DNA from 2 places in the Microbacterium sp. NPDC076911 genome. Region 1 is predicted to be linked to the other one. Evidence: predicted binding sites of a transcription regulator. Region 1 holds the regulator's gene; the other holds the start of a gene.

Evidence for each region. The regulator LexA, encoded in region 1, represses DNA repair genes until DNA is damaged. The targets are predictions, from matches to a motif close to TCGAACANNTGTTCGA.
Region 2: a site for LexA is predicted at 2,278-2,293, ahead of AB0O81_RS05025 (DUF222 domain-containing protein). Genes of this name have one in related genera too.

What each region holds. Positions count from the first base shown of each region.
Region 1 covers NZ_JBFBMP010000002.1:26,020-33,632, forward strand. The annotation lists gene AB0O81_RS02595 (histidinol-phosphate transaminase) at 1-5, opposite strand, end outside; gene AB0O81_RS02600 (LysM peptidoglycan-binding domain-containing protein) at 28-420, opposite strand; gene lexA (transcriptional repressor LexA) at 704-1,384, shown strand; gene AB0O81_RS02610 (hypothetical protein) at 1,430-2,890, shown strand; gene AB0O81_RS02615 (methylenetetrahydrofolate reductase) at 2,954-3,892, opposite strand; gene AB0O81_RS02620 (prolyl oligopeptidase family serine peptidase) at 4,126-6,054, shown strand; gene hflX (GTPase HflX) at 6,067-7,584, opposite strand.
Region 2 covers NZ_JBFBMP010000003.1:52,751-60,363, forward strand. The annotation lists gene AB0O81_RS05015 (glucose PTS transporter subunit IIA) at 1-203, opposite strand, end outside; gene AB0O81_RS05020 (hypothetical protein) at 442-771, shown strand; gene AB0O81_RS05025 (DUF222 domain-containing protein) at 805-2,256, opposite strand; gene AB0O81_RS05030 (ice-binding family protein) at 2,427-3,632, opposite strand; gene AB0O81_RS05035 (type I restriction endonuclease) at 3,886-4,962, opposite strand; gene AB0O81_RS05040 (potassium channel family protein) at 5,049-5,384, opposite strand; gene AB0O81_RS05045 ((deoxy)nucleoside triphosphate pyrophosphohydrolase) at 5,504-5,908, shown strand; gene AB0O81_RS05050 (DEAD/DEAH box helicase) at 5,898-7,613, shown strand, end outside.

The sequences.
Region 1 (7,613 bases):
CTCACTGGCCCATCGTAGGGCGTACGCCTAGGAGCCAGATGAATACTCGGCAGGCACGGCCAGTCGCTGTCCAACAAGAACATTGGCGCTGTCGAGGGCATTCAACCGCACTATGGCATCAACCACATCGCGCGGGTCTGCTGCAGGGGCCACCTCTTCAGCAATGGACCAGAGCGAGTCTCCTGATCCCACTGTCACGGTTTCGTAGGACACCGATGCCACACCAGAATCCCGAGACGCCATTGCAGCTCCTCCACTGATGGCCGCGATGCTCAATGCGATCACGAGCGGCAACGCCGCTATGGCAGCGAACACGCGCCTGCCACGCGCTGTCAGCCGCAGCTTGGTGGACTGACTCGACGTTCGCTGCGCTGATAGCGATGCCGCCGGCGAAAAGGCTGTGATGCCGATGGTGGTCATGGCTGGTCTCCTCGACTCGGAAGATTCGACTGATCGAAGATTCGCTTTGGCGAATCGACTATCTGGTCATGATGGGAATCTATATTCCGAACGTATCTTCGATGTAATTGGGTGTCAAGTGCCGTTTCTGATTTGCGAGTCTCGAACGCGACACGCGCGTTCGCTTGTACGTTCGAGAGAAGAATCCGGATACGGTTTCGATAGGAGAACCCCACCATGACCCTCCGACATTCGAAGACCGATGCTGGTCAGAGCTGCCGGAGAAACCAGACAGGAGCCGAAGATGAGCGATGCGAGTGGGCGCGATAAGCCGCAAACGCGGCGGCGCAAGAACCTCAGCGACAAGCAGATGGCGATCCTCGAGGTCATCCAGCGTGCGATCGCTCGCAACGGGTATCCGCCGAGCATGCGTGAGATTGGAGATGCCGTCGGCTTGAAGTCGCTCTCTAGCGTCACTCACCAGCTCAACCAGCTGGAGTTGAGCGGATACCTGCGACGCGACGCTGGAAAGACTCGCGCGATGGAGGTCCTTATCGATCTTCCCGGCACCGCCACAGAGAATCCCGCCGACAGTGCACCCGCTGTCGGCGACGCTGCGATGGTTCCTCTGGTCGGCCGCATCGCCGCAGGCGTGCCAATTACCGCCGAACAGCACGTCGAGGAGATTTTCCCGCTCCCCCGTCAACTCGTCGGGAAGGGCGACCTCTTCATGCTCAAGGTTTCGGGCGACTCAATGATTGACGCAGCAATCTGCGACGGCGACTGGGTAGTCGTGCGTTCGCAGAACGTGGCCGACAACGGCGATATTGTTGCCGCAATGCTCGATGAAGAGGCAACGGTCAAGACGTTTCGCCAGCGAGATGGCCACACCTGGCTGTTGCCGCGCAATTCTGCGTTCGAACCGATCCTGGGCGACGATGCCGTCGTTCTCGGCAAAGTAGTTGCGGTGTTACGCGCCGTCTGACCCCCTCCACTAGTCTGGCGGCACCAAGATTTTAGGGGGCATGCCATGGCAACAGAGGTCGAGAAGCTACGCGCTGAGCTAGAGGAGCTGCGACAAGAGAACGCAGCACTCAAAACAGCATCACCAGAACCTGCTGCCACGGTGCGGTCGACGCCCGCGAAGTCGCGAGCGGGGTGGTGGCGCGCAGCACTATCGGCCTTCTGCATCATCCTCGCCGGCTTCATGGTGCCGGTTTCGGTCGTTGCCAGTTGGGCGCGTGTTGAGCTCGTCAGCGAAGATGCCTTCGTCGCCACCTTCGCGCCGCTCGCTGATGACCCCGGTGTGCAGGCTCTGATCATCGATGAGGCGGTCACCGCCATCGATGCCTCCATCGACGTCGAGACCTACACCGACAGCTTGTTCGACGGGATCGCAACGCTTGATCTGCCTCCCGCCGCGCTCACCGCGCTGAATCTGCTTCGAGCTCCCGCGGCATCCGGCGTCCAGAGCCTGATTGAAACTGGTGTGACTAAGGCCGTCGAGTCAGACGCGTTTGCCAGTGTCTGGCGTACCGCTTTGGTGGCTAGCCACCGGGCGCTGATAGCGACTGCCACCGCGGACGATACGGATGGCATCGTCACAATCGCCAATGATGGCACCCTCGCCATTCAGCTCGGTCCTATCGTTGAAGAGCTCAAGTCGCAGATGGTCGAGCAGGGAATCGGCGTCGCCAGTTTGATTCCCGCAATTTCAACCTCAATCGATATCGTGCAAAGTGACGCACTGGTGCTGGTAGGCACCATATATGCCATTGCCGTCGCGGTGGGCTGGTGGCTGCCGGTGGTCTGCCTCGCTCTCTTCGCCATCGGCATTGCGCTTGCCCGCCGTCGCTCTGTCGCGGTACTGGGCACCGGCATCGCAATAGCGATCGGCTCTGGACTTCTCGCAGCGGGATTCGCAGGCGCAAATGCCGTGCTCGGTATCAACGCCTCGGCTCTGGGCATTCCCACCGACACGCTGAGCACAATCTTCTACGCCGTGGTTGGCGCTATGCAAGACACGGCTGTGGTGCTCGCCTTCCTCGGCGTCGTTATCGCAGTCTCGGGTTGGCTGGCCGGTCGATCGCGCCACGCCGCACGAGCCCGCGCTTTCAGTGGGACGCTCTCAACCGCTGCCCGTGGTTCGCTGCAGCGCAACGGTCTGAACACCGGTCGATTCGGCGAGTGGATGTTCCAGCAGCGCCTACTGGTGCGCGCCATCATCCTCGTACTCGCTGTGTTGCTCGTGTTCGCGTTGCGGCCTCTCTCCATCGGCGACATCCTGTTGGTGGTGGTGCTCGCACTCGTTGCCTGGCTCGCCGCGACGCTGGTACAGCGGACTCCCGATGATGTGGCAGCCTCACCGCAGAGTGACCTCGACGATCCAGGCGGAGCAGGCGACACTCTCGTCCTCGACGACGCAGTGGCACCAGATGCAGACCTGGTGGCTGCGACGCCAAGCAACGCAGAAACGCAGAAACTCTCGTAACACATCGAAAAGGGGTGGATGCCGCAGCTTCGTCGCTGCGGCATCCACCCCTTTCGTGTTAGCTCAGCTATCTGTAGTCACGCCGGCATCGCGGAGCACAGCGAGCACCGTGTCGTGATTGTTGAACGCGTAAAGATGAATCCCGGGTGCGCCACCGGCAAGCACCTCGCGCACGAGAGCCGATGCATGTGCGATCCCGATCTGCTTCTGTCCTTCGACGGTCGGTTCAACCTCAAGCGCAACGGACAGCTCAGCGGGCATCGGTTCGCCGCTTAGCTCGATGGTGCGGCGCAACCGAGCCGGTGAGGTGACCGGCATGACGCCCGGCAGGATCGGAATGGTGACGCCAGCAGCTCTCGAACGTTGCACGAAAGCGAGGTAGTCATCGGCGTGAAAGAACAGTTGCGTAATAGCGAGGGTCGCGCCTGCTGCCTGCTTGGCGAGGAGAGCATCGATGTGTTCACTGGCGTAGCGCGAGCGTGGGTGCCCGTTGGGGAATGCTGCAACAGCGATGTCTACGCTTTCGCGACGCGCTACTCGCGCTGCACCAGGCACTCCAGGGACAGGTTCTTCACGATAAGGGGTACGTTCCGCCTGCACCCGATCGATCAGCTGCACAAGCTGCGCTGCGCTTTCTAGGTCTCCCAAGAATTGGTCGTCTTCGCTGACGCCAGGCGGCGGGTCACCCCGCAACGCGAGAAAGCTCCCGATTCCCGCATCAAGAAATTCACGAATCAGCGCGTTAGTCGTCTCGTATGTGCTGCCCACGCAGGTCAGATGGGCAAGCGGCTCCACATTGGTCTCATTGAGGATGTGCGTCAATAGTTCGAGCGAACGCCCACCCGTCGTGCCTCCGGCGCCATAGGTAACCGAGATGAAACGTGGATTCACCGTCGCCAGGCGCTGGATCGTCTGATGAAGATGTGGCCACGCTGCCTCGGAACGGGGCGGGTACACCTCAAAAGAGATCGGCACAGGTGGTGCACTCAGGTCGATTGACATCGTGTGATCTTCGGGTCGAAGGACGAATTCGGGCCGGACGGCCGCGGACACATACCCGGGCCAAACCCGAAAAGCTGTGTCATCGCAGGCGGGTGCCGGGCTCGGCTGTCGCTCCATTGCCGTCGGTGTTCCATGAGAGAAAACGTCGGGCGACGATGGTTCCACGGTACCGGAAGGGGCAATACGCGTCGCCACATGTGTCACCGTGTTTCGCTTTCGCCTACCGTGGAAGGGTGACCACCTCGCTCCCCTACGGCACTTGGCCGTCTCCGCTCACCGCAGCATCTGTCTCTACGGCATCTCCGCGACTCGAAGGCGCGCAATTCGTGGGCGAGGACGTGTGGTGGGGGCAGTCTGTGGCGGCTGAAGGCGGACGGACGACGGTGATGCGGCAAAGGGCGGCCGCTCCCCCAGAATCGATGCTCGCCGCACCATGGAATGCTCGCTCGAGCGTGCACGAGTACGGCGGAGGCGCCTGGGCTACGAGCAATGAGGGCGTTCTCGTGTTCGTGGAGAAGACGGATCAACGTGTCTGGCTCGTAGAACCCGGCAGCGAACCTCAGGCTCTCACCCCGGAGTCGGGAGGCTATCGCTTCGGCGGGCTGAGCATGCAGCACGGTCGCTTGTTGGCGATCCGCGAAACGCACGGTGATTCGCCCACTCCGCTGCGCGACATCGTAGAGATCTCAATGGATGCTTCGCCTGCCCGCGACGGCAGCACTGTCACCGTACTCGCGAGCCGCAGCACGTTCGTTGCGCAACCCGCGCTGTCGCCAGACGGCACAATGCTGGCGTGGGTCGCGTGGGACCACCCCCACATGCCGTGGGACGAAACCCAGTTGCGGCTAAAGCCCCTGAGCGCAGGCCTCGATGACTACATCATGGTTGCAGGCGGCAACGGCAGCGCGCCGCTACAACCGGTGTGGACTTCTCCGTCGGAACTCACATACACCGACGACGAATCAGGCCGCTGGAACCTCATGCGAGTGTCTGCTGCGCTACCGGGCACCGCTCCACGCGCTCTCGCACCGGCGAATGCCGACACGGGCGGCGGATTGTGGGTGCTCGGGCTTCGATGGTTCGGGGTGCTGGCTGATGGCCGCATCGTGGCCATCAGAACCAACGGCAGCGACGAGGTAGCGGTGATCGACACTGATGGCACCGCGACTGCGCTGCCAGTCGATGTCATGGCCAACACTGTCATTGAAGCAACCCGTGGCAGCGAGGTGCTGATCTCGACGGTAGCCGCAGATGGCAGCGCGGCAATCTGGCGCGTCGACATCGATCAGCCAGCACGAGCCGCGCGGGTCGCTGGGAGTGCCCCTACCTGGGGCGAACAATGGATGCCACGCGCGCGCCCATTCGTCGTCGAGGGCGCGCGCGGCCCGGTGTACTCATTCGATTACCCCCCGACGAACCCCAATGTGCACGCGCCAGCGAACGAGCGCCCACCATATGTCGTGTTCGTTCACGGCGGTCCAACAAGTCACGTGGGCGGCGCAGCATCCGGAAAGATCGCCTACCTCACCAGCCGTGGAATCGGCGTGCTCGACGTGAACTACGGCGGTTCGACAGGCTATGGGCGCGTGTATCGAGAACGATTGCTCGGGCAGTGGGGCGTCGTAGACGTGGAAGATGTAATCGTGGCAGCTCAAGGACTCGCCGAGGCCGACATCGCCGATCCGCGGCGCCTCGCGATCGCGGGCGGATCCGCGGGCGGATGGACGGTGCTGTGCGCGCTCGCACAATCCGACGTTTTCGGCGCGGGGATCAGCCGCTACGGTGTCGCCGACCTTCGCCGTCTCGCAGAAGATACCCACGACTTTGAAGCCCGCTACCTCGACAGCATGGTCGGGCCCCTGCCGGAGGCTGAGCAGCTGTACATTGATCGATCGCCGCTGTCACACCTTGACGAGTTCACGACGCCCCTGTTGATCGAGCAGGGACTGGACGACCTTGTAGTGCCACCTTCGCAATCCGAAGCGGTGCGCGATGCGCTCGCCGGCGCGGGTGTTGCACACGCCTACCTCGCATTCGAGGGCGAGGGCCACGGCTTCCGGCGCGCGGAGACCATTGTCGCCACGCTCGAAGCCGAAATCGCTTTTCTCGGTGCCGTCTTCGACTTCGTGCCGCCTGATGTCGCGCCGATCGAACTCAACTAGCGTCGGCGCGGTCTAGTGCACGAATTCTGCGAGCCGCGCAGCAAGATGGCTTCCGACGCGTGCGTGAATCGCGGTGCCAGTCTCTTCGTGGCGCTGGTCGAGAATCATGCCATGCTCATGAATGGCCGACACCAAATCTCCTCTGTCGTACGGAACAAGAACATTCAGTTCGACGGCGGGCAGTGGAAGCGCAGCTTCGATGGCGGCGCGCAGATCATCGATTCCCTCGCCAGAACGCGAGGACACAAAGACTGATTTCGGCTCCAGCCCGCGCAGAACGAGCCGTGTGTCTTCGTCGATCAGGTCTGCCTTGTTGAATACGACGAGCTCGGGAAGGTCGCGTGCGCCGACGTCGCCGATCACATCGCGCACAGTGGCGAGTTGAGCAGCAGGGTCGGGATGCGACCCGTCGACGACGTGCACAATGACGTCGGATGCGCCCACTTCTTCGAGGGTCGAACGAAAGGCTTCCACCAATTGGTGCGGCAAATTGCGAACGAATCCCACCGTGTCAGTGAGGGTAAAGATGCGCCCGTCTGCCGTGATCGAGCGCCGCACTGTTGCATCCAGAGTTGCGAACAGCGCGTTCTCCACCAAGACACCCGCGCTGGTCAGGCGGTTGAGCAAGCTGGATTTACCGGCGTTGGTGTAGCCAGCGATCGCCACCGAGGGGATCGTGTTGCGCTTGCGTTCAGCACGCTTGGCGTCGCGAGCCGGTGCGAAGTCACGGATTTGACGACGCAGTTGCGCCATCTTCGTTCGAATGCGACGGCGATCGAGCTCGATCTTGGTCTCACCCGGGCCGCGGGAGCCCATACCGGCGCCGCCGGCGCCGACCTGTCCACCGGCCTGACGGCTCATCGAGTCACCCCAGCCGCGCAGGCGCGGAAGCAAATACTCAAGCTGCGCCAGCTCGACCTGAGCTTTACCCTCACGGCTCTTCGCGTGCTGGCTGAAAATGTCGAGAATGACCGTGGTGCGATCGATCACCTTGACCTTCACCACGTCTTCAAGCGCGCGCCGCTGGCTGGGCGCTAGTTCGGTGTCGGCAATGACCGTGTCGGCTCCTACCGCCGCGACGATGCCTCGCAGCTCTTCAGCCTTGCCGCTGCCGATATAAGTCGCAGGATCGGGGTGAGGGCGACGTTGAAGCACCGCATCGAGCACCACTGCCCCGGCTGTCTCTGCCAGTGCCGCCAGCTCACGCAGCGAGTTCTCGGCGTCTTCTTGCTCGCCTTGGGGATGCACGCCGACGAGAACCACATTTTCGAGGCGAAGCTGGCGGTATTCCACCTCAGTGACATCTTCGAGTTCCGTGGAAAGGCCAGGGATGCGACGGAGTGCGGCCCGTTCTTCTCGATCCCACTGATCGCCGTCGTTGGAGGTATGACCGACCGTGGCATCGTCTTGGAGAGCCTGCGCCCCACCGAACACTCGCACACCGGACCGCGCCTCGGCACGTGCCAGCACTCGGTCCACCGGATCGATACTGGTGTCGTCGGTGCCTGTCGGCGCGGTGGTATCGGTCATGGGTTCCTTTCGTTGTGCCTCTCCAGAAG
Region 2 (7,613 bases), on a different contig from region 1:
GCGCCACCGATGACGACCTGAAAACGGTTGCCCGCTTGCGGCACCGCGCCCATTACGCCGGGGATTGCTTCCACCGCGTTTTGGTCGACTTTGCCCGAGTCGACGAGCTGAAATCTGAGTCGTGTTGCGCAGTGTGTGAGGCTCTCGATGTTGCCCGAGCCGCCGACACCTTTAACGATGTCGGCTGCGGTGCTGTCTGCCATGTCGATCTCCTCGGATGGATCAGTTTCAGATCTGTGGGGTGGCTGCAGTGCAGAGTGATGCCCGCATCGCTCGTGATCGTATCGCTCCGGTCGACGGAACACTACGAAATTGTGGACGAACAGGGATGTTGTCGGATCTGCGGTTGCCGGTAGGCCGGTTCCGTCCCGCGGTCAAGCCCGTTGTTGACCGAATAGAAGAAGTGGATGCTGATGTATACCCACAAGCAGAGGAGGACGCATGGCTACTGAACCGAGCGACGAGAAGATGCCCGCTGACGCAGAGCAGGTCGACGCAGAGCAGGCCGATACAGAGTCGACTAACGCAGAATCGACTAACACAGAATCGACTAACGCAGAATCGACTAACGCAGAGTCGGCCGACGAGATGCCCGCCGACGAAGACGTGCAAGAGCCCAGCACCGAGAAGGAGCCTGGCGACGAACCCAAGGCGGAGAAGCCCAGCCAGCCCGAGCCCAGTCACCAGGCAGTAGGTATTGGCGTCGTGGGGGCACCGCTCGTGGAGCCTGAGGAGCCAGCGGAGCCAGAGGCGCCCGTCGACGAGGATTGAAAGCTGCCGTCAGAACGGCTCGGGATCGAACTGTTAGAACGGCGCGGGGTCACATTCAGCGTCGGTGGCGAAGTGCACACCGCTCGACGAATGGTCGGGATAGACGCGGCCGGTGGGACTGGTCCACTCCATGATTCCGTCGGGCTTTTGCGTGACCCGCCACGGGGTGTGATGTTTCAGGGTGTGATGGCGCCGACACAGATGCGCAAGGTTCGAGACAGCGGTCTTTCCGCCATGCGCCCAGTCGACGGTGTGATCGACATCGCTGCGTGCGGTGGATTGCCTGCATCCGGGGAATCGACAGTGTTGGTCACGAACTGCCAGGAGTCTTCGCATCTTCTTCGTCGGTTGGTATCGGTCAACGGCGAGAACCGCGGCGGAGATCGGATGGGTGAGTATTCGGTCCCATGCGGGGGCGTGTCTCGCGAGTTCGCGCGCGGTGTCTGGGTCGATTGGCCCGTGACCGGCAAGAGCGATCGAGTCGAACGGGTCATCGACCGGTGAATCCAACAGGGTGAGAACCGGAACGGTGACTTGCACGGTAGCGCGGATGCTGCCAAGCCCTGTGTCGCGGGTGCCGATGTGCGCAACAGGGTCAGAAGCGAGGAGGAGGTCGGCGAGAAGGTCAGCGCGGATCGCGTCGAGGCTGCGGCGCGCGCTGCGGAGTTCATCGACGTAAGCCGTTGCACGTTGCACTCCACCCGCGGATGCCTCTTTCGTCGCAGCATGCGCAGCTTCTTGCTTCGCAGCGTGCGTAGCTTCTTGCTTCGTAGCGTGCGTAGCTTCTTGCTTCGCAAGGCGTGCAGCATCGCGTGCGTCGCGAATCGCCTGCGCATCGGCGTCAGCCACCTCGCGTGCCATCTGGGTGAGGCGGTCGTGGATACCGTGGATGATGACCGCCGGCCCCGTCACCTGCAACTCGGCCATGCCGTCGTCAAGATCACGCACCTGCACCGCCCGAGATACAGCCGCCGCGACGTGGCGTTCGCGGATCGTCTCGTTCAGAAACCACTGCGCACGCCGCTTCGCGACCGGGCGCAACCGGGTCACCGTCTCGGCTTCGGCGTACGGCAGAATGCTCGATTCGTACTCCGCGATCAACTCTGGTTCAGTGATGCGGTCGCCGGCTTCAACGATCGCCTTCGCGTGTGCCAAAGTGACACGCCCCGCCGCAAGCGCAGTGGTGGTTTCGGGAAACACCTCGACCATGCGCTCTGATTCACCGATCTGTCGTTGCACGGTGCGGTCAGAAACTCGCAATGCGGCAGCCAGTTCTGCCGCCACACTGCGGTGTGCGAAATCTGCGTCAGATTGGGAGGCTTCAGCATCCGCCCACTCTTTTGCAATCGCCCCCGCCTCGGCGAGCGCACGAGCCTCGCGTGCCTGCAGCCCCGCGATCTGGCGTCGAATCTCGACCACGTCGCGCACCACCGAAGCGAGGCGTGCGGTTGCTCGCTCAGCGGGAGCAGCAGCGGTGCGGGACATACCGCAATGATGACAGGGGCCTCGGACATTTGTTCGAATGTCGATGTGGGTTGGTTGAGATTGGGCGCGAGAATGCCGCGCCAGCGGCGAGCAACGCGAACGCCGCTTCTCACACCAACCCTCACCGGGCAGCATCCGAGCGGGGCGATACACCCCAGTCGCGATGCTTGCTAGGCAGTTCGGCGCCGACCGACCGCGATTGTGATTGCCGCACCGAGCAGCAGCAGCACAGTGGCTGCGAGTAGAGCCGAAGTCGGATTCACTCCCGACTCTGCCAGTGAAGCCGCCGCTGTGTCATCGACGCCCGACACATTCGTCGAGTCGACCGCTGCAGCGCTGGTGTCGGTCTCGGTATCGCCCTGCTCAGAAGCGTCAACTGGTGTTGATGTCGCGGGCGATGAGATCGCGACCGAGTATTCGACGGTGTCGTCTGGTGCTGTTCCATTGCTCGCCGTAATTGCGAAAACGAACGTTCCGGCTGCTGTCGGGGTTCCTGAGATCACACCGCTTGTCGGGTTCAACGTGGTGCCAGTCGGCAGCGTTCCGCTGGCGCTGTAGGTCGGTGCGGGTGTGCCCGACGCGACGATCGTGTGCGCGTAGGGTGTGCCAGTCTCGCCTTCACCCGGAGCGTCAGAAGTGATCTCTGGGCTCGTCGCCTCGACCGGCGTGGTGGTGTCGCAGGTTTCATCGACGCTGATCACGTTCGTGTCGAGAGTGACAGCACCGTTGAGCGCGAGAAGGCGCCCGTCGATGGTTGCGCCGGTGTTGGCTGTGATCGAGGTGTAGGCCAGCACAGTGCCGACAAAGGTCGCGTTAGTGCCGAGGGTTGCCGAGCTGCCCACCTGCCAGAACACGTTGCAGACACTCGCCCCGCCAGTAACGGTGATTTCTGAATTGGATGCTGCGAGCAAGGTTGACGCGGCTTGAAAGATCCAGACCGATTCGGCGGTGCCTTCAAGTACAAGCGAGCCGTTCAGCGAGATCGCGCCACCCGAATACACGCCCGGTGTGAGTGAAAGACCGTTGAGCTCGTCGCCGCTGAGCGGGGTGGGCGTCTGGCTGGCTGCATCGTTGTATGCGACGAGGGCGTCTGCTTGAGCTTGGGTCGCCACAGCGGTGGTTGCTTCAGTGACTCCGTTGACAATGCCGGGCGGAAAGCCGGTGATCGAGGTTCCCGGGCTGACACCGAGGTTTCCGTTGATCACGGTCGGGCCCGTGTTGGTGACGGCAGAGGCGCCAAGAACACCGAATGGTGCGGCGGTTCCGAGATCAAGCTCGGTGGCGGCGTAAGCGGCTGTGCTCGGGACGAGGGCCACGGCGAGCATTGCGGCAATAATGGCGGCGGAGAAGCGGACTTTTGAGGATGCCTTGAACAAGGTCGATCCCTTCCTGATAGGAGGGGCATCCAAGGTCAACGTGTTCAACAGCGTATGCGCCTAGGGCATGTCTACCAGTGAATCGTCTTGACCAGCCATTTCGTGACCTGATCGACGCAGAAGAGCGGGTCGCTGTAGTTGGCGGCACGTCAAACGAGGCGTTGCACCTCAGTCATTGTTCCGGCAATGCGTCGAGGCCGTCGCGTCGTTCAGACGAGGCGTTCCACCGAAGTATGCGCTTCCCGGTGCGCCATCAGCTGTATCGCTGCACAGCGACCCGAATGGCATCAGCATGCTCGTAAATCTCATCTAGCGTCGTCAGCGGGTGCCGTGTTTCGACCTTCGCCTCGTCAAGAAGGCCCAGGTACTTTAGCTTCCCGTTGAAGTGGAGCCGCGCAATTGGCTTTCGGTTGTTGTCATCGAGCAAGACCGCGAAATAGCTCTTCGCATCGCGTTGCGTTATTCGTTGAGGTTTCACCTCTCCGCACGCGATCGCCTTCACAATCTGATACCCCTCAAGTTCTTCGAGAGTGGTCTCGATTTCTGTATCACGATCAAGGTCTTCGGCAACCACGGGCTCACTCGTGACTGTCTCACTGTCGACCTGTGCAGTCGCTGCCCCCAGCGCACTCTTGAGTCTGTCGTTCACGCTTTCGGTGAGAAACTGCTTCGAGGCCTTGCCCACAAGCGATGTGAATTGTGCTCGAACTTTCTGCGTGAAAGCTCCTTCGTACACACGAGCGGTGAAGAACTTGATCCACTCATCCGACGGCTCCTTAAATTGAGCCGCAATCTCGCGTTTGAGGGCTCCGAGATACTTCAGCTCTTCCGCGGCGTTAATTATCGATTCAAGGTCGAAGGTGTCTCTGCTCAGTTTCTGGATTTCAGGGATGAGTGTCTCGTCGATGTCGAGCAGATCGAGCACGAGGAAAGGTTTCGAGTCCATACGATTCGGCGCGTCAAGATCGGTGTAGAACTGCCAGACGACACCGTTGGTGAGCACAGCGAGTCGCGCGTTTGTGACCGCGAAATAGCGGTACAGCTGAGATGCATGCTCGAGCGACAATTTGCCGAGCGAAGCTTTGCACTCGATTAAGATCTGCACCTCACCATTGCGCACAATCGCGTAGTCGACCTTTTCGCCCTTTTTGGTACCGACATCTGCAGTGAACTCCGGGACCACTTCGAGTGGGTCAAATACGTCGTAGCCGAGAATCGTCGAGATGAAAGGCATGACGAAAGCATTCTTCGTGGCCTCTTCGGTTCCAATTGCCGAAGCCTGGTTCTCTACTTTTGTTGCCAGCGCTGCGAGGCGGTCCGCAAACTCCATCGTTTCCCCCATTGTTCATTCAATGTGCGCGAATGAATGCGAGCGTATCGGAATACACGCGCGACATTCCTAGGTGCGCGACGAGTTCACCCGCTGCTTCCCCCGGAGAAGTCGTCGGGTGCGGAACCTCCCGCGGGAGCGAGCGCACGAATCATGTCTTTCAGTTCCGCGACTTCGCTACGTAGCGCTTCGACCTGCTGCTCGGTCGCAGCAACAGCGTTCTCTTCAACTTCTGCACGGCCTGCAACCTTCTCGACGATCCACGAGGCAAGCGTGGCCGTCACTACCCGGACGAGCGCAATGCCGCCGACCATCAGACCCGCTGCGACGAATCGCCCGTTGACGGTAAGCGGAAAACAGTCACCATAACCGACGGTGGTGATCGTTACGAAGGCCCACCATGTGTTCGACGAAACCCGAATGCCAGTTTGTGGATATGGCCCGGTCGCGTCCGACTCCCGCTACACAGCGCGGCCCACGGAGTGTTCGCCGAATCCGCGGTCTCGCCGGCAATAGGCTGCTGTGGAACCGGGGAGGGCATGTGAAGAAGCAGATTAACGTCGTGGGCGCTGTCATTGTCAGAGACGACGAAGTACTTTGTGCGCAGCGGGGACCCGCAGGCAGCCTTGCTGGAATGTGGGAATTCCCAGGCGGAAAGATCGAACCCGGGGAGACTGCCCACGACGCGCTGCAACGTGAGATCGTCGAAGAGCTCGAATGCGAGGTCGCCGTCGGCGACGAAGTCACGACGACCCGACACGAGTACGAATTTGGCATCGTCACGCTGACAACGTTCTACTGCAAGTTGGTAGCGGGCACACCGAGATTGACGGAGCACGCGGAAGTACGGTGGCTTGCGCCGGGCGCGCTGCACGCCCTCGACTGGGCGCCGGCCGATATCCCCGCCGTCAAGCGCATTGTGGCTGACCTCTCACATGCCAGTTGACTACCCTTGGGCCGCCGCACTCCGACCGGACATCGAGTACGGCTATCTCAATCGATCGATCGACGCGCCGAAACAGCTGAATCCTCAGGTCGTGCTGAACGATGACTCTGCGACAATGCTCCGAACTATTCGCGAAGAGTTGCGGCACTGCGAGAGTTTCAGCTTCTCCGTAGCTTTCGTGTCTCCTCGCGCCATCGCGTTGCTCAAGCAGGAGCTAGTCGACTATTCGGGCTCGGGAACGATCATTACGTCCAACTATCTCGGGTTCAATTCACCGGCGGCATTCGCTGAGCTGTTGAACCTTCAGACCATCGGCATTAGCACGCGACTCCATCCCTCAAAGGCCTTTCACCCAAAAGGTTATATTTTCGGCCATCGCGACCGCCTGACGGGAATTCTCGGAAGTTCCAATCTCACGGAGAACGCCCTCGTGCGGAACCATGAATGGAACCTCAAGGTCTCGGCTACGCGAGACAGCGATCTTGGAACGCAGTTCGTGCAACTCACCGACTCGCAGTGGCAAGAATCGATACCGCTCTCGGCAGAGTGGATCGAGGATTACTCCCGCACCTACTCGCCGCCATCGGGACCACGAACCACAGCTATGCCGGACCCTGACGGCGCATCGATCGGTGCAGACGCCCCAACGCCCGTCGATGATGCATCACCTCAGACAAAAGCCGTTCCAAGATCCGCCCTTTTGGTGCCCAATGACATGCAGCGGGATGCTCTGATCGCCATCGATGAGATGCGTCGCGATGGAAAGCGAAAGGCCGTCGTCATTTCGGCGACGGGAACAGGTAAGACCATCTTGTCGGCACTCGACGTGCGCGCAGTCAACCCTCGAAGGATGTTGTTCGTCGTGCACCGCGAGCAAATTCTTGATCGCGCCATCCAGGAGTTTCAACACGTTCTCGGGGCGCCAACGTCAGACTTCGGAAAGCTGACCGGGAGCCGCAAGGAGCGCGACCGGCGGTATCTCTTCGCCACGATTCAGACGCTCTCCCAACCCGACGTTCTCGCGTCCTTCACGCGAGACGAGTTCGACTATGTCCTGATCGACGAGGTGCACCGTGCCGGCGCGAAGTCATACGGCCGCGTGTTGGACTACCTATCGCCAGAGTTTCTTCTCGGGATGACCGCTACGCCCGAGCGCCCTGACGCGTTCAATATCTTCGAGCTCTTCGATTTCAACGTTCCGTACGAGATTCGCCTGAACCGTGCCCTTGAGGACGACATGCTCGTGCCCTTCCACTACTACGGCGTCGCGGACGCCACCTATGAAGACGGCAGCACCACCTCGAAGGACACGGATCTCTCGTATCTGAGCTCCCAGGTGCGGGTGGAACACATTCTCAATGCGATCAAGGTCTACGGACAGGCGGGGCTTAAAGCGCGCGGCCTCATCTTCTGCAGCCGCAAGGATGAGGCTCATTCGTTGAGTGCGAAACTGAATACCTCTTCCATTCGCGGGCATCAGTTGCGCACGATTGCTCTGACAGGCGACGACTCCATCGAGCACCGGGAGCGAGTCGTTCACCAGCTTGAAACTGGCGAACTGGACTACGTCCTGACAGTGGACATTTTCAACGAGGGAGTGGACATTCCCTCTGTCAACCAGGTGATCATGCTTCGGCAGACGCAGTCGAGCATTGTCTTCGTTCAGCAGCTGGGACGTGGACTGCGGAAGCATCCTGGCAAGGAA